Regions from separate parts of the Cytobacillus sp. FSL R5-0569 genome, predicted to be linked through region 1. Evidence: riboswitches for the same ligand, from Rfam matches in the RefSeq annotation. Region 1 holds a riboswitch; each other region holds the start of a gene.
The links. A riboswitch is a leader RNA that binds a small molecule or an ion and turns the genes downstream of it on or off. The one in region 1 is predicted to bind S-adenosylmethionine.
Positions count from the first base shown of each region.

Region 2: another riboswitch for S-adenosylmethionine. It lies ahead of MKX78_RS07335 (PLP-dependent aspartate aminotransferase family protein); the one in region 1 lies ahead of MKX78_RS05940 (2,3-diketo-5-methylthiopentyl-1-phosphate enolase).
Region 3: another riboswitch for S-adenosylmethionine. It lies ahead of MKX78_RS11940 (phosphoadenylyl-sulfate reductase); the one in region 1 lies ahead of MKX78_RS05940 (2,3-diketo-5-methylthiopentyl-1-phosphate enolase).

Region 1 is NZ_JBBOWW010000001.1:1,122,521-1,129,303, reverse strand. It holds gene mtnK (S-methyl-5-thioribose kinase) at 1-726, opposite strand, end outside; SAM riboswitch class I at 873-1,026, opposite strand; SAM riboswitch class I at 1,228-1,331, shown strand; gene MKX78_RS05940 (2,3-diketo-5-methylthiopentyl-1-phosphate enolase) at 1,430-2,644, shown strand; gene MKX78_RS05935 (2-hydroxy-3-keto-5-methylthiopentenyl-1-phosphate phosphatase) at 2,648-3,313, shown strand; gene MKX78_RS05930 (methylthioribulose 1-phosphate dehydratase) at 3,310-3,939, shown strand; gene MKX78_RS05925 (1,2-dihydroxy-3-keto-5-methylthiopentene dioxygenase) at 3,926-4,459, shown strand; gene MKX78_RS05920 (GNAT family N-acetyltransferase) at 4,496-5,035, opposite strand; gene MKX78_RS05915 (acrylyl-CoA reductase family protein) at 5,098-6,084, opposite strand; gene MKX78_RS05910 (SDR family oxidoreductase) at 6,484-6,783, opposite strand, start outside.
Region 2 is NZ_JBBOWW010000001.1:1,403,485-1,410,267, forward strand. It holds gene MKX78_RS07325 (MBL fold metallo-hydrolase) at 1-841, shown strand, start outside; gene MKX78_RS07330 (NUDIX hydrolase) at 875-1,501, shown strand; SAM riboswitch class I at 1,568-1,668, shown strand; SAM riboswitch class I at 1,850-1,960, shown strand; gene MKX78_RS07335 (PLP-dependent aspartate aminotransferase family protein) at 2,037-3,836, shown strand; gene MKX78_RS07340 (aliphatic sulfonate ABC transporter substrate-binding protein) at 3,861-4,853, shown strand; gene MKX78_RS07345 (ABC transporter permease) at 4,875-5,702, shown strand; gene MKX78_RS07350 (ABC transporter ATP-binding protein) at 5,715-6,443, shown strand; gene acsA (acetate--CoA ligase) at 6,465-6,783, shown strand, end outside.
Region 3 is NZ_JBBOWW010000001.1:2,303,914-2,310,696, forward strand. It holds gene cobA (uroporphyrinogen-III C-methyltransferase) at 1-759, opposite strand, end outside; gene MKX78_RS11920 (DUF3906 family protein) at 773-976, opposite strand; gene MKX78_RS11925 (nitrite/sulfite reductase) at 960-2,591, opposite strand; gene cysC (adenylyl-sulfate kinase) at 2,595-3,200, opposite strand; gene sat (sulfate adenylyltransferase) at 3,207-4,361, opposite strand; gene MKX78_RS11940 (phosphoadenylyl-sulfate reductase) at 4,376-5,095, opposite strand; SAM riboswitch class I at 5,259-5,363, opposite strand; gene MKX78_RS11945 (hydroxymethylglutaryl-CoA lyase) at 5,805-6,743, opposite strand; gene MKX78_RS11950 (CaiB/BaiF CoA transferase family protein) at 6,756-6,783, opposite strand, start outside.

The DNA of each region.
Region 1 (6,783 bases):
ACTCTTACTCGCAAATATACTCCCTGTATGTAGGTCACCATGTAGTAAGCTCTCTGCTTCTGTGAGAAAAGCATATTTTATTTTGGCTACTTCAAGTTTCAACTTGTCATTAGCCCATAGTTGCTGAACCACTTCAGCCAACTCAGCTTCAAAATCATTCGTTTCCACATCAAAAAATGGATCGGTGAATACTAAATCCTCAGTGATTTTACATAGTTCAGGATTTGAAAATTTAGCGACCAATTTCTTTTTCTCAAACGGATGAAGAGCAAAATCTGAAGTTGAAAACAATGTCTTTGCTAAGTACTCACCAATATGAGCTGATAAATTCGGATAATGATCCCCTTGAATCAATCCGTCTCTTACAATTGTCAAATGGGAAAGATCCTCCATCACAGTTAATGCTAGTTCTTCATCTGATGCTAGTACTGCTGGGAGGAGGTGAGGAACGAATTCACCATGCTTCTTAAGCACTTCTGCCTCCAGTTTTGCACGTTTAAGTGTTAGAGGCCAGCTTTCTCCGACTACTTTTGCATAAGGGAGTGCTTGCTTAATAATTACACTTTTATGATTAGAAGTAATACGGTAAACATAATTCAAATTACCATCACCAATCTCTTCCACCGTCATTTTTTCATCCGGTAAAAACAGTTTTAAACTCTTCACGTATTCACACGCTGATTCCTCTGTCAAAGCGCGATAACCTATATTATCTAAAACAGCCATATCTCTTCCCCCTTATTTCTTTATTTATCTGTGGCACAAAACAGGGGTGACTACATGAAGAGATGTAGTCGGACCTGCTTTGTCATTACAGAAACAAAAATGCCCCTTTCCTTTACAGAAAGAGGCATTCGTCATTACGATTTTGCCTCTCATCTTTCAGAATAACTTCTGAATGGAATTAGCACCGTGCCTTACATTAGGCGCAGAAATTCTCTAGCTGCGCCTCGTTTCACAACGATATTACGGTCGGTTGCTGGGTTTCATCGGGCCATATTTCCCTCCACCTGCTCTTGATAAGAGTATAAAAGATTCATTTTTTGAAATATCTTGAGCAAATACTAGCACCGTTTATAAAAAAGTGTCAATCTTTTTTTTAAAACTTTTCATCTTTTTAAGGTTAAAAGAATTTTGTCATATAACGTAAAAAATTCTCTGTTGACAGATAAAACACCTGGTGACATAATAAAATTGTGCAAAAATTTAAAACGATAATCATAAATTTTCTTATCAAGAGCAGGCGGAGGGACGAGCCCGATGAAGCCCGGCAACCGATTCTAAATGAACACGGTGCTAATTCTTGCAGCAATCATGCTGACAGATAAGGAGAAGGTTCTATCACTGCGAACTAACCCTCTTCTTATTGATTAAGAAGAGGGTTTTTTATTGTCAATGTCAATTCGAAATCATCAGGGAGGGTTCTCATATGGGAGATGTAATTGCAACTTATCAAGTATACGCAAGACCCGGTTCATTAGAGAAAAAAGCAGAGGATATCGCTTTAGGATTAACGATAGGCTCGTGGACAGCGTTACCATTACTTGAGCAAAAACAATTACTAAAACATAAAGGCAGAGTCACTGCACTACAAGAATTTTATGATGATGAACATCCCAATCGATTCGGTGAAGTAAGGTGCGAAATTAGTATCGCCTACCCTACATATAATTTCACATTTGATATTCCAGCAATCTTAACAACTGTATTTGGAAAGTTATCTCTAGATGGTGAAGTAAAATTATTAAATCTGGAATTTGATAATGAGGATCTTTCCCGTTTTCCTGGACCAAAATTCGGTATAAAAAATATAAGATCGAAACTAAATATTCAAGACCGCCCATTACTTATGAGTATATTTAAAGGCATTATCGGCAGGGATATTCACTTTTTAAGAGAACAGTTAAGAGACCAGGCTATGGGAGGCGTTGATATTGTAAAAGATGATGAAATTCTTTTTGATGTCAACATCTCTTTTGAAGACCGAATTATCGCAGGTAAAGAAATACTAGATGAAGTCTATGAAAAGACTGGAAAAAGGACACTTTATGCAGTCAATTTATCTGGGAGAACAATGGATTTAGTAGATAAAGCAAAACATGCGAGCGAATTAGGGGCGGATGCATTATTATTCAATGTTCACACTTACGGTCTAGATATGCTCCAAACACTAGCTGAAAACAATGAAGTGCAGTTACCTATCATGGCACATCCTGCATATAGTGGGGCCTATACTTCTTCAAACTTCTATGGTGTGGCTCCTGATTTATTACTCGGTAATCTTACTCGCTTAGCAGGCGCAGATTTCTCTTTATTTCCTTCTCCATATGGTTCTGTTGCCATGGAAAAAGAAAAAACCTTAGCTATCGCTAGACAGTTAACCGAAGAAAATGGCTTGAATCAGGCATTCCCGGTCCCTTCAGCAGGCATTCATCCAGGTTTAGTTCCGTTGCTTTATCATGACTTTGGCAATGATTGTATAATTAATGCTGGCGGCGGGGTCCATGGTCATCCTGAAGGAGCAGCAGCTGGCGTGAGAGCTTTTAGGCAAGCCATTGATCACGTCATACAACAAAATACTCATCGTGCAACAAAAGCGCAAGAATTAGAAGCAGCATTAGCAAAATGGGGAGGTACGTCATAAAAGATGACAAAACCAATGATTTTTTGTGATTTCGATGGAACAATTACGAATAACGACAACATTGTAAAGATTATGGAGCATTTCGGTCCTATTGAGGCAAAACAGATCAAGGAAGATATTTTAGCTCAAAATATCTCTATCCAAGAAGGTGTTAAAAATCTCTTCTCACTTTTACCAACAAGTAAAAAAGAAGAGATTATCCATTTTGTATTAAATAGTGCAGAAATTCGTGAAGGATTTTCAGCTTTTGTTAGATATACACATGAAAACGGTATCCCTCTTTATATTGTTAGTGGTGGGATTGACTTTTTTTTAGAACCAGTACTTGAACCTTATGGGCCATTTACGAAAGTATTTTGCAATCACGCAAGCTTTGCTTTAGAAACAATAGATATTCACTATCCACACCAGTGTGATGAACTATGTTCTTCACAAGGTTGCGGCTGTTGTAAACCAACCATTATTAGAAAACACTCTTCTCCTGAACACTTTAATATTCTTATTGGAGATTCGATTACAGACTTTGAAGCAGCCAAAATAGCAGATGCCGTACTTGCTAGAGATTTCTTAATTCAAAAATGTGAAGAAACTGGTATTTCTTATACACCTTTCGAAACCTTCCATGATTGCATTGAATACCTCGATGAACTAGTTGGTGCGAAATCATGACAACGTATGAAACAAAGTGGGATACATTAGCTGATATTAAAGATGAATTAGCAGCCAGAGATTGGTTTATGGGTACTAGTGGTAATTTATCCATTCGCGTAGATGAAAACAGCTTTTTAGTCACTTCAAGCGGACTTGATAAAAGAAAGAGAACAGCTAATGATTTTTTATTAGTAGACTTAGAAGGAAAGCCCCTAGAAAACACGTCATCTAAACCTTCAGCTGAGACTTTATTACATTGTGAAATTTATAAGAAAACGTCATCAGGAGCAAGTCTTCATGTTCATACAGTTGCTAATAATGTTATTTCTGAGCTTTTCTATCAAGAAGGTGTAGTATCTTTTCAGCATCAAGAGTTAATTAAAGCATTTGGACTATGGGGAGAAGATGATATACTCACCATCCCGATCATTCGCAATGATGCGGATATCCCTACATTAGCGGATCACTTTTCTGCTTACGTCAGCAAAGAGAAAGGTGCAGTCTTAATTCACAACCACGGGATTACTGTTTGGGGAGTCGATGGGTTTGAAGCGAAAAAATTATTAGAGGCTTGCGAATTTTTATTTCAATATAAATTATCTCTTATTCAATTAAAAGGAGGCGTTTTACATGGCCATTATTAAATTCAAAAACGAAGAAAAAGTGATTACTGATCAACAAGAGGTATCTACATTTTTAACTGCACAAGAAGTCATCTATGAAAATTGGAACATTGAGCAATTAGAAGTGACATTACACGAAAAATACGATTTATCTGATGATGAAAAGCAAGCCATACTAGATGCATTTTCAACTGAAATCAAAACCATTTCTGAAAAGCGCGGCTACAAAGCTGCAGATGTTATTACACTTTCAGACAGTACGCCAAATTTAGATGAATTATTAATTAACTTTCAAAGAGAACACCATCATACCGATGATGAAGTCCGTTTCATCGTAAGTGGGCATGGAGTCTTTATTATCCAAGGAAAAGATGAATCGTTTTTTGAAGTCCATTTAGATCCAGGTGATTTAATTTCTGTACCCGTAAACACGCGCCACTATTTTACTTTAGCTGATGATCGAAAAGTTGTTGCTATTCGCCTCTTTGTTACACCAGAAGGTTGGGTACCTGTTTACGAGAAAGAAAAATTGAACGCTTAATATCAGGGAGGCTCCTTCATAATCGGGGGCCTCTCCTTATTTCTCTAAATAATAGATAAAAAATTCGCTCCATTCTCCACTATCAAATGAAAATTGAGACTGTTTCTCTTCATATTTAAAACCAATAGATTCTGCTAAATGAATGGAGGCGAGGTTATCACTATCAATATGTAATTCTATTCTTTCAGGTTGTAAATATTCAAAAATAAAAGGTATGATTGTTACTACGCTTTCTTTTCCATATCCTTTTCGCCAATATTGATTGTGAATTGCATAACCAAGTAGTACTAACTCCTTGCCATTCCTCTGTGTTCGATACAATTCTATTTTTCCTATATGTGCACCATCATTTTCTCTAAATATACCAAACTCAGATAATTGCCAGGCATCATCTTGCTTGCTCCATTGCTCGATTTTCTTCTTGAATTTTTCTTTAGTATAAGCAGGTAAATCTTGTGGGCGTCCTTCATCATGACGTGATTGCGATACTAAACGGTTCTTTAATCCCGCTATCCAAGCTTCGTAATCTTCATACATATACGATCGAATGACGAGACGGTTACTTTTCAACTGCATGTCTTTCGCTCCATTCTATCAGAAATTAGGACCGCCTTTTTATAAGTTATTGTGAGTAGATACTATATGTGTACAAGTACTCTTCCTCTCGTTTCTCCTTTTAAAAGCAATGGCAAGACATGCTCAACTTCACTCAATGAAACTTCTTGAAAAATAAACTGATCAAACGGAAGTTTATCACTTTCTTCCGCTAATAGTTCCCAAGCTTCTTTCCTCATCTCCATTGGACAAAAAACGGAATCAACTCCCAAGAGACTCACCCCACGTAAAATAAAAGGAAAAACCGTCGTAGGTAAATTCGTTCCAGCAGTTAAACCACTAACCGCTACGGCACCCCCATATTGAATTTGGCTTAACAAGGATGCCAATGGCTCTCCACCGACAGGATCAACCGCTGCTATCCATTTTTGCTTGCTTAATGCGCTTATCTTCCCATCATACACTTCTTCCCTTGTAATCACTGAAGAAGCTCCTAAGTTCATTAAGTAATCACGTTCATTCTTCTTTCCAGTGCTTGCAACGACCTCATAGCCACGGTTAGCTAACAAGGCAACGGCAAAACTCCCAACGCCACCAGTAGCCCCAGTAACTAACACCTTCCCACTATTTTCAGTTAGACCATTCTGTTCTAATTTTAATATGGAAAGAGCCGCTGTTAATCCAGCTGTGCCAATCGTCATTGCCTTCTTTAATGTAAGTCCTTTTGGAAGTGGCAGTACCCATTGTGCAGGTACTTGTGCATATTCACTATACCCCCCGTATCTGGATACACCAATTTCATAACTCGTAGCAATGACTTCATCACCTTTGGAAAAATCAGGATGTTGAGATGAAACAACGATGCCCGCTAAGTCAATGCCCGGTACCATTGGATAGTCTTTAACGATATTTCCATTAGGTATACTAGCTAAACTGTCCTTATAATTTACTCCGGAGTATTTTACTTGAATTAATACTTCTCCTGCAGGTAAATCCCTTACCTCAAGTTGACGCAACTGGATAGAAAAATCTTTATCATCTTTATCTACAACTATTGCTTTAAAACTCATTACTCTTCCTCCACCCTTCCCTTTAACTTCTCAAATTGGCTTCATTGACCCTATACTCATTTCTACTTCATACATGGCAATCGCTTTTATCACGGCTTCTAAATGCTTATCAACGTAAATTTGTTCCTCAACTTTTGTTTATGCGCCAGCATGAAATCTCCTTTTTCAGACATAGCAACATCCCCTCTTTTGCCGTTCTTTCACACTCATTCCCGTTCCTTAAAGCATGAAACCATTCAAATTAGTTTTATTCGTTTGTTTAAACCCTGATTCCTTGTCCTACAAGGGATTCACTCAATATTATTTTAATTCCAAAACTAATATACCGTGTACTTCTTCAATTTCACCTATTGAAGACAAATTTCACCCCACTGTTAACTTTTTTATTAGATGTCATCATTAAAGCGTCGTCTGTTCTATGCTCCATCTCCAGAAGTGCTCGATTAGTTGGGGATCACTCGCCCTTTTAGAGACATGGGCTTTTTTCTTGTCAATATAGTACTCACCTGATATCCCTTCTACATCCGGACTCGTGGCTAAATAGATGGCCGTTTCCGCCCCTTGCTCTGCTGTTTTAAAAAATGGCACCAGTAATTTTACCACTTTGCCACCAAATCCTGTTTCTCTATCCACACCTATGTTTGTTGCAACAGCTCCTGGATGAAGTGCATTCACTGTCACATTTGTGTGTGCTAATCT
Region 2 (6,783 bases), 280 kb from region 1:
GATTGAAACAAGTGCTAGTCCTTCGATTCCCCATCTTATAGAAGGAATGCAGGAATTGAACATTAACCTTGAAGACATCAAGCATATTATTGTCACTCATGTACATTTAGACCATGCTGGGGGAACTGGTTTGTTCTTAGAACAATGTCCAGAAGCAAAAGTATATGTTCATCCAAGAGGTAAACGGCATTTAGCTGACCCTAGTAAATTAATTGCTGGTGCTAGAATGGTATATGGCGATGATTTTGATCAACTATTTAATCCGATTGTGCCAATTGATGAGAAGAGATTAGTCGCGATGGAAGAGGGACAATCATTGGATATCGGTGGGCGTTTGTTAACTTTCTATGATACCCCTGGCCATGCAAAGCACCACTTTTCAATCCATGATTCGAAAAGTAATGGCTTCTTTACTGGCGATACAATTGGCGTATTTTATCCTAACATAGCAAGAAAAGGTTATCCATTAGTTCTGCCATCGACTTCTCCTAATCAATTTGATCCAGAGGCGATGTTATCTTCTGTTGAAAAAATCGAATCACTTCAACCACAACATATCTTTTTTGGGCATTATGGTGAGGGCCCTGAACCAAAGGATGTTTTTACTCAAATTCGTTATTGGTTACCTATATTTACTTCAGTTGCAGATGACGTTTTTCTCCAAGGAAATGACATAATAAAAATGCAAGAAGCCATACAATCGGAATTGTTGGAACAAGTAAAACATTATTTATTAACAGCGCACGATGTTGAACTTAGTGCAGAGGATAAGAAGCTAATAGGCTTAGATTTAAATGTCTGCACAATGGGGATGATTGATAGATTGCAGAAAGTGAAATAAAGATTTAAGTCGTGTGGTTTGGAGGTAATTAACATGGATTTGGAAGAAATAAGATCAGAGATACAGCATCGTCAATCAGATATATTGGGTAGCTCCAGATTGGTTAAATTCGCTGTTCTTCTTCCCCTAATAGAAAAAGATGGAGAAATACATATTTTGTTTGAAGTACGGTCTTTATCTATGAGAAGACAGCCAGGGGAAATTTGCTTTCCTGGGGGGAAAATGGATCAAGACGATGTGGATTTAATAGAGACGGCAAAAAGGGAGACCAGTGAAGAGTTAGGTATCCCAATTGGAGAAGTCTCTGTTTTTTCAGAACTTGATTATGTAGTGACACCTTATGATACAGTGATTTATCCGTTTGTAGGCACAATAGAGAGCATCAGTGATCTTAAGCTAAATCCAGAGGAAGTGGATCAAATTTTCACAGTACCACTTGCTTATTTTTTGAAAGAGGGACCATCTATTCATTATATTGAGATGAAGCCAGAGCCTAATAGTAGCTTTCCCTATCATCTCATTCCTAATGGGGAAAAATATAAATGGCAAACGCGGAGGATGCAAGAAATTTTTTATACTTATAAAGGTCATGTGATATGGGGGTTAACAGCTAAGATACTGTATCACTTTTTGACGCTTATCCAGGATGAAAATAAATAAATTTTCAAAATGTTATTGACGATTCCCTATAAAAGGGTATATGATGTTAAACAAATAAATATGAACTTCTTATCCAGAGAGGCGGAGGGACTGACCCAGAGAAGCCTCGGCAACCAGCAATCTTTTGTATGGTGCTAATTTCAGAGGATATTATCCAAAGATAAGGAGAAGGTGAGCTCGTTAATTCAAAGCCCTTCTGCCTCTTCTAGGTAGAAGGGCTTTTTATGTGATAGAGCTAATATTTTATTGGAATATAAAATATATTCAGATTTCATATTGACGACAAATCATTTTTTGGATATAATTCTATTTGTAATTAAAGTATTAACGCTTTAAAAAATAAAATATTTCTTATCGAGAGTGACGGAGGGATCAGGCCCTATGAAGTCCGGCAACCTTCAAGCAATTGCTTGAAAAGGTGCTAAATCCTGCAGGCAGTAAATGTCTGGAAGATAAGATGAGGCAACCCCCTCTTCTTATGAAGAGGGGGTTATTTATTTTAATCATCCGACTAAAAAGTAGAGGAGAGTATATAATGACGAATCAATTTAACACTTATGATGATGAGACGATTTTATTACATGGAGGTCAATCACCAGACCCGACAACGGGATCTCGTGCAGTTCCTATTTATCAAACAAGTTCATATGTTTTTCATAATACAGACCATGCGCAAAGCCTATTTTCATTAGATGAGACGGGAAATATCTATTCACGAATCGGTAATCCAACGGTAGATGTATTAGAAAAACGTATTGCTTTATTAGAAGATGGGGTAGCGGCAGTAGCGACTTCATCTGGAATGGCAGCTATAGCTCTTTCAATTATGAATATTGCCCAAGCGGGTGATGAGATTGTTGCAGCGTCGAACCTTTATGGTGGAACATATAATCTTTTTGCCATAACACTTCCGAAATATGGGATTAAAGTTCATTTTGTTGATGGATCTGACCCTGAGAATTACCGTAAAGCGATTACGCCAAAAACTAAGGCTTTATATGGAGAGATTATTGGGAACCCAAGTCTTCATGTCCTAGATGTAGAGGCAGTTGCAAATATTGCTCATGATAATGATATTCCTCTTATTATTGATAATACTTTCGCTTCACCTTATCTTTGCAAACCAATCCAATGGGGAGCAGATATTGTCATTCATTCGGCAACAAAATGGATTGGTGGTCATGGAACAACAATTGGCGGACTTGTAGTTGATGGCGGACGATTTAATTGGAATCATGATAAGTTTCCTGGTTTTACTCAGCCAGATCCAAGTTATAACGGTATTGTTTATGCGAATGAGTTTGGTACACTCGCTTTCAGTACAAAACTTCGTGTTCAGTTGCTGCGCGATTTTGGGTCATCATTAAGCCCACATAGTGCATTTCTTTTACTCCAAGGATTGGAAACACTCCATTTACGTATAGAGAAACATACGGAAAATGCAGCGAAGATAGCCCATTTCTTAAACGCTCATCCAGCTGTCGATTGGGTCGCATATCCAGGTTTAGCAGAGCATCCAGCGCATGAACTCGCGAAGAAATATTTAAACACTGGCTTCGGTTCCATTGTGAACTTCGGTATTAAAGGTGGCCGAGATGCAGGTAAAAAAGTGATAGATACAATTGCATTGTGGTCTCATGTAGCCAATGTAGGTGATGCGAAGTCACTCATTATTCATCCGGCTTCAACCACACATCAACAGTTAAGTGCAGAAGATTTAATTAAAAGCGGTGTAAGTGAGGAACTCATACGTTTATCAGTTGGGATTGAATCGGTTAGAGATTTAACCAATGACTTAGATCAAGCCTTCTATGAAGCGACTGGTATTTCTTCGAAGGGAGAACAAAAAGGAGAAACAGCAGTAAATGATGAAGGTGTTATTCGATGGGCATTACAATCATCCTCATTAAAAGAAGATGTGGATGGCAAAGAACTGCAAAGAGCAAAAAGGATAGCTGTTGTTGGATTAAGTGGAAATCCTGCTAGACCAAGTTACCGTTTAGCAAGAAAAATGCAAAGATTAGGTTATCAAATCGTGCCAGTTAATCCAAGAGAAACAGAAGTATTAGGTGAACAGGCATATCCAAATTTAAAATCCATTCCTTTTACCATTGATATTGTGCAAGTATTTAGAAGCCCTGAAGCTGCGATAGAAGTGGCGAAAGAGGCAGTAGAAATCCAACCGAAAGTTTTCTGGCTACAAGAAGGTGTCATTTCACCAAAAGCAGTTGAAATAGCAAAAGAAGCCGGACTTGAAGTGGTACAAAATCGCTGCACATATAAAGAGGCACAGAGATTAAGAGGTTCTATTGTAACCTTTGCTTGTGAAATTTAAAACCGAGATTGAGGAGAGTCATCGATGAAAAAATGGTTCGTATTTTTAATTGTCGTTTTATCAATTGGATTCATTAGTGCTTGCGGGGATAGTGAGGCAAGCACTGATGATAGTAATGGCGAAGGAAAACCAGAAAAAATTGTTTTAGACTATGCCTATTATTCTCCAACAAGTGTAGTTTTAAAGAAATTCGGCTGGGCAGAAGAAGCGTTTGCCGAAGATGATATTGATGTTGAGTTTGTCCTCAGTCAAGGGAGTAATAAGGCACTTGAGTTTCTTAATAGTAGCAGTGTTGATTTTGGCTCAACTGCAGGTGCAGCGGCATTAATTGCAAAAGCAAATGGTGCTCCAATTGAATCAGTCTATATATACTCAAAACCAGAATGGACGGCATTAGTTGCACCGAAAGAATCAGCTATCAAATCAGTTGAAGACTTGAAGGGAAAGAAAGTAGCAGCAACGATTGGAACAGATCCATATATCTTTTTACTGCGCTCATTAAATGAAGCCGGATTAACATCAGCGGATGTTGAAATCGTTAACTTGCAACATGCTGACGGTGGAACGGCATTAACAACAGGGCAAGTAGACGCTTGGGCTGGTTTAGATCCACATATGGCTAAATTAGAACTTGAAGCAGACACAGAATTTATTTATCGAAATATCGATTTTAACACTTATGGCACATTAAATGTGAGAAGCGAATTTGCTGAGAAGTATCCTGAACAAGTGAAAAAAGTAATTGAGCTTTATGAAAAAGCTCGTACATGGGTATTAGAAAATCCTGAAGAAGCGGCAGAGATACTGGCAGAAGAAGCACAAATCACCCTAGAGGTAGCGAAAAAAGAATTAGAGAGAAATGACTTTAATGAACCAATACCTGGTGAAGTGCAAATAGAAGCATTAAATGCTGCTGGTGAGGTTTTAAAAGAAGAAGGCATTATTAAGAGTGATGACGTAGGTAAAGTGGTTGATGAATTAATAAACCCAGATTTCTCAACAGAGGTCATTCAATAGGGTTGGTAAAGGAGAATGAATATGAAGGAAGTCATAGCGATCCCCAAAGTAAATGAGGGTAAGGAGAAGCATAGAAAAATTAACCCTAGTATTCAAAGGGTATTACTTGGAAGTATCGTGCCAATCTTACTTATTCTTGCATGGGAGTACTTGAGTCGGATCGGTGTGTTCCCTCCTCATTTACTCCCGGCTCCATCAATCATTTTGCAATCACTTATGACAATGACGACAGATGGAAGTTTATGGACACATACGAGCATTACATTATATCGCCTTGTGCTTGGTTTCTTATTTGGCACTGCTGCAGCTTTAATTATCGGCGCCGCTGTTGGCTACTTTTCAACAGTTGAAAGTTTATTAGATCCCCTGATCCAAGCTTTTCGTTCCATACCTTCATTGGCATGGGTGCCATTATTTATTCTTTGGATGGGAATTGGGGAACCTTCCAAGGTGGTTTTAATCGCTGTCGGTGTTTTCTTCCCAGTTTATCTAAATATCGTTTCAGGCATTCAAGGAATTGACCGTAAACTAATTGAAGTGGGGAAAATCTATCATTTTAGCTCATGGCAATTAATTTGTAAGATTATCTTACCAGCAGCTTTGCCATCTTTTTTAGTAGGGCTGAGAAGCGGATTGGGACTTGGTTGGATGTTTGTTGTTGCAGCTGAATTAATGGGAGCTTCTACAGGTATTGGCTACTTGCTTGTTTATGGCCAAAACACTTATGCACCGGAATTAATTATTTCTAGTATCGTCTTATTTGCCATATTAGGAAAAATAACAGATGCCATTTTAAAAGGGTTAGAGACAAAAACATTGCATTGGCAAGATACGATCGTCAAGAAGTAGGAGGTGGTAAGATTGTTATCAATTGAGCGAGTGTCTAGAACTTTTTCAAATGGAACAACGGGATTCAAAAATATTGACTTAAAGGTAGAAAAAGGTGAAGTCATTGGAATCTTAGGAACAAGTGGTTGCGGTAAAAGTACGCTCTTACGTGTATTATCCGGCTTGGATAAACAATATGATGGCCAGGTTGTAATAGATGGCGAAACTGTCCATGATGTTCATAAGAAAATCGGGATGATTTTCCAAGAACCTAGATTGATGCCTTGGTTAAAAGTTTATGACAATATCGGATTCGGTCTACAAAAAAAAGTTCAAAGTAAAATAGCGCAATATATTAAAGCCGTTGGGCTAGAAGGGTTTGAAAACCATTACCCGAAAGATTTATCTGGAGGGATGGCGCAAAGGGTGGCCATTGCCAGAGCCCTCGTTACCTCACCAGAAATATTACTTTTAGATGAACCGTTTAGTGCATTAGATGCTTTTACAAAAATGCAATTACAAGATTTATTACTGAATCTCTGGCAAACCTATCAATCAACTATCCTCTTAGTAACGCACGATATTGATGAAGCATTATATTTAGCCGATCGCATTATTATTCTTAGGGGACAGCCGGGAGAATTATATCAAGAAATAAAAATTGAAAAATCAAAACCAAGATCAAGAGGAGATAAAGATCTTGCTGCACTAAAAGATGAGATTTTGCAATTATTAGATTTATCTCATTCGAAAGCAATCTAAAGATAAAGGAGCTAATGAATTATGACAGTGATAGAGCGGCAACAGCTTGCCCCCATTGAAGGAGATTACAACTTAACAAACTATGAAGAGGCATGTCAAAATATTTCATGGGATGAGGTTAAACAACAGTTTAGCTGGAGCCAATCAGGTCTAGTCAATATGGCTCATGAATGTATTGATAAACATGTGGTTGACGGTTATGGAAACAAAATAGGGTTGCATTATGTGAATGGTTCATATGAAGAGACATACACATTCGCAGAGATTAAAGAAAAAACGGATCATATCGCCACCGTTTTAAGAAACCAAGGGGTGAAAAAAGGTGATTTCGTTTTTATTT
Region 3 (6,783 bases), 1.2 Mb from region 1:
CTGAAGGGCTGAGCCATTTTCAATATACCAGTTCAGTTCGTCTCGTAGTTTAACGACCTCCCCAATAATAATCATACTTGGATTGATGATTGCTTCTTCTTCCGCCAACTTTACAATCGATTTTAAATTTCCAGTTATCGTCCGTTGTTTTAATGTTGTTCCCCACTCCACAATAGCAATTGGGGTATCACTATTTTTTCCGCTTTTAATAAGATGATCGACAATGACAGGCAATTGTGAAACACCCATATATATACAAAGTGTATCAACCCCATGTGCTAAGTGATGCCATTTTTGGTCAGCAACTGAGTCACCCGCTTGATGACCGGTAATAAATGCAAAGCTTTGACTGATTTGCCGATGGGTGACAGGAATGCCGGCATAGCTCGCAGCGCCAATGCCAGCAGTAATCCCAGGAATCACTTCAAATGGAACACGATGTTTCACACATTCAAGGGCCTCTTCTCCTCCACGACCAAACACGAAGGGGTCCCCACCTTTTAGGCGAACAACTGCTAATCCTTTTTTTGCATATTTCACGAGGAAATTGTTGATCGTTTCTTGTTTCATCGTATGATAATGAGGAAGCTTCCCACAATAAATCAATTGTGCCTCTTCTCTCGCAAATGATAAAATTTCCTGATTGACTAGTCGGTCATATAAAATTACATCCGCTTGCTGAATTTTTTTTATTGCTTTTAATGTAAGTAATTCAGGATCACCACAGCCTGCACCAACAAGGTAAACATAACCCTTCATTTATCCGCCTCCATTATTCATCTAATATAAAACCGATTTTTTTCGTTATTCGTTTCTTTTCTCTTAACGTGACCTCGTCTATTTCTGGCAATTTTAAATAATATTTTTCTAGTTCAATATCTAATTGGGTAAATGCTTCATCATCAGAATCAGCTACAATGACTGCTGGAATTTCCTTATTTACCAATGACAATTCAAACCTATATAGAAAGGCCATCTTTATGATTCTCCAATACAATATTTAGTTGATCTTGCAAAGATTGTGTGCCATTTCTTTGTACAAAAGTATAAAAGTTCTCACCTGCCATTTTTTCTTTATTAAAAAAATGTAGTAGATGTTCAAGTGTATCTGTGAGGAAGTTGGCTGGTACTTTTCCTTTTAACTTTTTGTTAAACTCTCCGCCAGATTCTAACGTTCCTCCAACATACACTTCATAAGCTTCTTCCATTTCCTTATTCTTGTTTCGTACCATCACACCTTGTAAACCGATATCGGCTATTTGCCGTTGACCGCAGGAATTCGGACAACCGATCATATGCATGCGTACCGGAACATCAACAGTTAAGCGACGATCGAGTTCTTCTGCAATTTGGCGCATTCTTTCCTTTGTCTCAACTAAGGCTAAGTTACAAAATTGGATACCTGTGCAAGAAACGGAATGTCCGATGAAAGAATTCGGATTCACTGTAATTCTATTAAAAATGGGCTCGGCTAGTAGCGATTCTACATGTTCTTCTGGGATATGTGGAATAATCAAGTTCTGTGAATTACATGTTCTAATTTCACCTTGACCATATTGATCAGAGATTCGAACAAGTTCAAATACTTCATCAGCTGTTAAACGGCCGACAGGTACATTAAAACCGATGAACTTAAGCCCTGATTGTTTCTGATCATGGACGCCATAGAAATACCCTGCATTCCATTTCTTCACGGGTTCAACTCCTTTAGAAGGCAATTCCCCTGTATATTCTTCAAGTTTTTCTTTAAATTTCTCTACACCCCAGTCAGCAATTAAAAACTTTAATCTAGCACGATGACGTTTATCTCGATAACCGTAATCTCTAAATATTGTCGTTACGGCAATAGCAATCTGCAACACTTGCTCTTTTTCTACAAATATATCAACGGTTTCTGCCAGAAAAGGCTTAGCAGATAGGCCTCCCCCTACTTTTAAATGAAAGCCTTGTTTTACTTCACCATCAATGTTTTTTTCAGCCGGTGTAAAAGAGACACAGTTAATTTCTGCATTAGCGGCGTTGTGTAAGTTTGTACTGATAGACATCTTATATTTTCTTGGTAAATTCGAAAATTCCTCATTAAATTGAAAATACTCATACACTTCTTTGACAATATCTCTCGTATCAAATAATTCGTCAGGGTCGATGCCTGCAATCGGATTTCCGACTATATTCCTCGTTATATCCCCACATGCACCAGCACTGGAAAGGCCAACACTTTCTAGTCTTGTAAAAATATCAGGGATTTCCTCAATTGTTAACCAATGAAATTGAATCGCTTGTCGCGTCGTAATGTCGAAAATCCCGCGACCATAATCTTTGGCAATACCAGCAAGAATATTCGCTTGTTCCTTCGTTAAAATTCCTGAAGGTACATTTACGCGCATCATAAAATAACCTGCTTCTTTAGGCTTTTGCAAATACAAGCCTGCCCATTTGAAAAGATCCCATTGGTCTTTATGAATAGACGAGAAGCCATTCTTTGCATAATGTGGAATGTCTTCATAAATTTTCAGTCCATCTTTTTCGAGTTTAGCTATTTCGCTTTTGTTTAGTTTTTCATTATTTGACCAATGCTTTGAATAAGCCATTGCCTACAACTCCTTAATGATTTGTTGTTGTTGCAAAAACGATAGTATTTCAGTTATTGCTTCCTCAATTGATAACCGGTCGGACCTAATAGTTAAATCCGGATGTTTAGGAGGCTCATAAGGTGAATCGATTCCGGTGAAGTTTTTTATTTCACCTCTTCGCGCTTTCTCGTATAATTTCTTCGGGTCTCTTTTCTCACATTCTGCTAACGGGCAGTCAATAAATATTTCAAAAAATTCATTGGAAGCAAACTGTTCACGTACACAATCACGGTCTGCAGAAAATGGTGAGATGAATGCCGTAACAACAATTGTTCCACTATCAACAAACAGTTTAGCTACTTCCCCAATACGGCGGATATTTTCTGTACGATCTTTTTCAGTAAAGCCTAAGTCTGCATTTAGACCATGTCTGATATTATCTCCATCAAGCACATATTCCTTTATGCCCTTCTCAAATAGTTTGGCTGATAAGGCATTCGCTAAAGTTGATTTACCAGAACCTGATAATCCTGTAAACCATAATGTGCAACTGCTATGTTGCTGTTTACTACGGCGCTCGTCTTTTGTAATCACGGCATCATGCCAAGTAAGGTTACGATTCGTCATATTCATTCACCCTCTCGTAACCGTTGCATCTGACTTTAATCCGTTAATCAATACATCAATCACTTCTTTACGACTAAATGTGGAAGGTGGCTGTTCACCCTTACTTAATAGCTCTCGTACTTTTGTACCAGATAAAATTACACGATCTTCCATTTCATGAGGACAAGTTTTATCTGAAGCCATTCCCTCGCAACGGTGACAATAGAAACTATGTTCAAAGAACAACGGTGTAATACCCAGCTCTTCTTTCGTAAAGTCGTGGAAAATTTCTTGGGCATCGTATGTACCATAATAATTGCCAACACCAGCATGGTCTCGCCCAACAATAAAATGTGTACACCCAAAGTTTTTTCTAGCAATAGCGTGAAAGATGGCTTCCCTCGGCCCAGCATATCTCATTGCTGCTGGGTATACACCGAGGTGAACACGTTCACGAGGGAAATATTCTTTTAAAAGAATGCGATAACTTTCTAAACGAATAGTTGCCGGGATATCATCTGCTTTCGTTTCACCGACTAAAGGGTTCACAAATAAGCCATCGACAGTCTCAAGGGCGGCCTTTTGAATATACTCATGGGCACGATGAATCGGGTTACGTGTTTGAAAGCCAACAATCGATTGCCAACCTTTTTCTACAAACAAAGCCCTAGTGTCTTTTGGCTCTAACCAAACATCTGTAAAGTCTTTTTTCTCAGGTTTTCTTATAAGGGTGATCTCACCAGCTACGTAATGATTGCCTCTTTCAAAAAGTCGTTTCACACCTGGATGCGCATGGTCGTTAGTTTGATAAACATGATGTGCCTCTATCTCTAAATCTGGTCTAAACCATTCCGACACTGTGATGACTCCATAAGTTGTATTCTCGAAATCCAAGCGATATTGTTCCCCTTTATCGAGTTGTTCTGCAACCGATAGATCAACAGGTAATGTAATGGGAAGTGACCAAACCGTGCCATCACTTAATCTCATTTTTTTCACGACAGATTCATAATCTTCTTTGCCTAAGAAACCGGTTAGTGGGCTAAATAGGCCAATAGCAATCAACTCTAAATCACTTAATGCAATTCGGTCGATTGCGATTGTTTTTGTCACTTTAGCTAGATCGAATTGTGGTTCATATTTTTGAATTAATGTTCCTCCATGTGGACTAGGTAAGCTCATTTGTTTACTCCTTTTTATGAATTAGTATGCAAGCCGCATTCTGTTTTCGTTAAGCCTTGCCAACGACCCGCGCGGGAATCAGCGTCTTCATTTGTTGGTTGCGTGCAAGGAAAACACCCAATACTCGGATAGTTCACATCATGTAAAGCATTATAGGGTAATTGTTTTTCTTTGATATAATCCCAGACATCTTTCGTCCGCCAATGAATAAGTGGACAAATTTTGATGTTTGTGAATTTCTCATCCTTGTTCACAAAATTAGTATACTTTCTTGTGGGTGACTGTTCGCGCCTAAGACCTGAAATCCACGCTTTTTTTCCCACCATTGCTTCTTGTAAAGGTAGTATTTTACGTATTTGACAGCATTGATTCGGATCTTTTTTCCACAATGCCGACTCGTAACGAGCGGCTTGTTCATCTAATGTTAAATGAGGTTTTTTCATTTCAACTTGAAGCGCTGGAAAACGTTTTTTTATATCTTCAATCACTTGATAAGTTTCAGGAAAGTGTAAATCCGTATCAAGAAAAACCAACTTAGCCTCTCTTTTGATTTGCGTAATTAAGTCGATAAGGACGATGGCTTCGGCACCAAAACTAGAAGCATACACAATTTCATCCTCGTTGTACGTGTGATAGGCCCACTCTAGAACAGACAAAGCGCCTTTCGAGTGATCATCGGTAGTAAAGCTTGCAGAAATATCCTGCCAGTTCTCATAAGTAATCGCCTGTTGCATTTCATCCCTCCTTTTCCGATAAAAAAAGACGGCATTTCCCCATTGAAGGAAAATGTCCGCCTTTAGTTGTCTAATCAGCGAATGACTATTATTTTTTAAGAATCACCTCTTATACAAAAAACACCTTTTCAATAAGAAAAGGTGTGAGATAACGATTCATGACACCTTATCTTTCAAAATGAATCAACATTTTGCTGGAATTAGCACCTTGCATTAAGCAGGTTGCCGGGTTTCATCGGGCCAGTCCCTCCACCTCTCTGGATAAGAAAATATTGGATAAGATAAATCCTAACATACTATCAATAAAAGTCAATACAAAAATCTAATTTTTATGATTTGTCAGAATTATTTAATTGAAACTCATGAATATACATACACGTTAAGAAAAAGTTAATTTCTTCTGAGAGCGCTTCTCAAATATCCTCATAAAAGAAATAACGTTTTATAAAGGATGTAACTGCCGTTAATAATTAGTTAAAGATATAGTAAAAAACATGGTATGAGCTTCTCTTTTGATGGTCTCAATTGTTCTTTGAAATTAAAATCGAAAATAATCATATTAGGAGAATTATATACTGCATTTACAACTAAAAGATTTCCTCCAAAAGCTGCCCTTGAAAAATTAAAGACATAATACTTCTCACTTAGCTAAAAGTAAAATTCAATCTATCTTCATTCTCTTAAAGGAGGATTAATAAGAATAGAAGTTTTATCCCAACTTTTCTTGGGTTTTTGGAGCTAGGTGTAAGTCAGAACATTTACCAGCCTTCAAAATAAAGCTATCAGAATATTCAGGATATTTAATCTCTATTTTTTTTCCTAGCTTAATGACTTTATCCAAATCTACACCTGTTGAAATACCCATCTCTTCAAAACCATGAATAAGGTCTTCAGAGGAGATATTTCCAGTGGCGTTTGGTGCATAAGGGCAGCCACCTAGTCCAGCAATCGAGCTATCAAAATCCCGAACACCCATTTCATAGCCTGCTACGGCATTGGCAAAAGCCATACCTCTCGTATTATGCAAATGTAAGGATAAGGATAATTCTGGGAATTTACTAGTGAGATGCCCAATAATGCGCTTCACTTTTACCGGATTCGCCATCCCTGTTGTATCAGCTAACGATAACTGGTATATTCCCATATCTATATATCTTTTGCAAATCTCTTCAATTCTTACCAAAGGTACATCCCCTTCGTAAGGACATCCAAATATGACAGAAATGCTGCCTGATACACCCATAGAAGCTTCTGTTGCGCGTTTTAATAGAGGTTCAAAACCTTTCATTGCATCGAACGTTTTGCTATTAGCGTTACTGATACTGTGGGAATCTGTTGCTGAAAGCATTAGTTTTACTTTATCTACTTCTGCTTCAATCGCTCTTTCTAATCCTCGTAAATTTGGGACAAGCGCACGTAGTTTTACCCCTTGCTTGCGCTTTATTTTTTGCAGTACTTCAGCAGCGTCCGACAGCTGAGGAATCGCTTTTGGGTGAACAAAAGATGTGACCTCAATTTGCTTGAAACCGCAGCTAATCATTGAATTAATCAAATCGACCTTTTCTTCTGTAGGAATGATTTCTGCCAGACTTTGAAAGCCATCGCGGGGGCAAACTTCAGAAATAATGACCTCTTCTTTCAAATTCATGTTTTTCCCTCCTTAGATTACGTTATTTTCTTTTAAAATC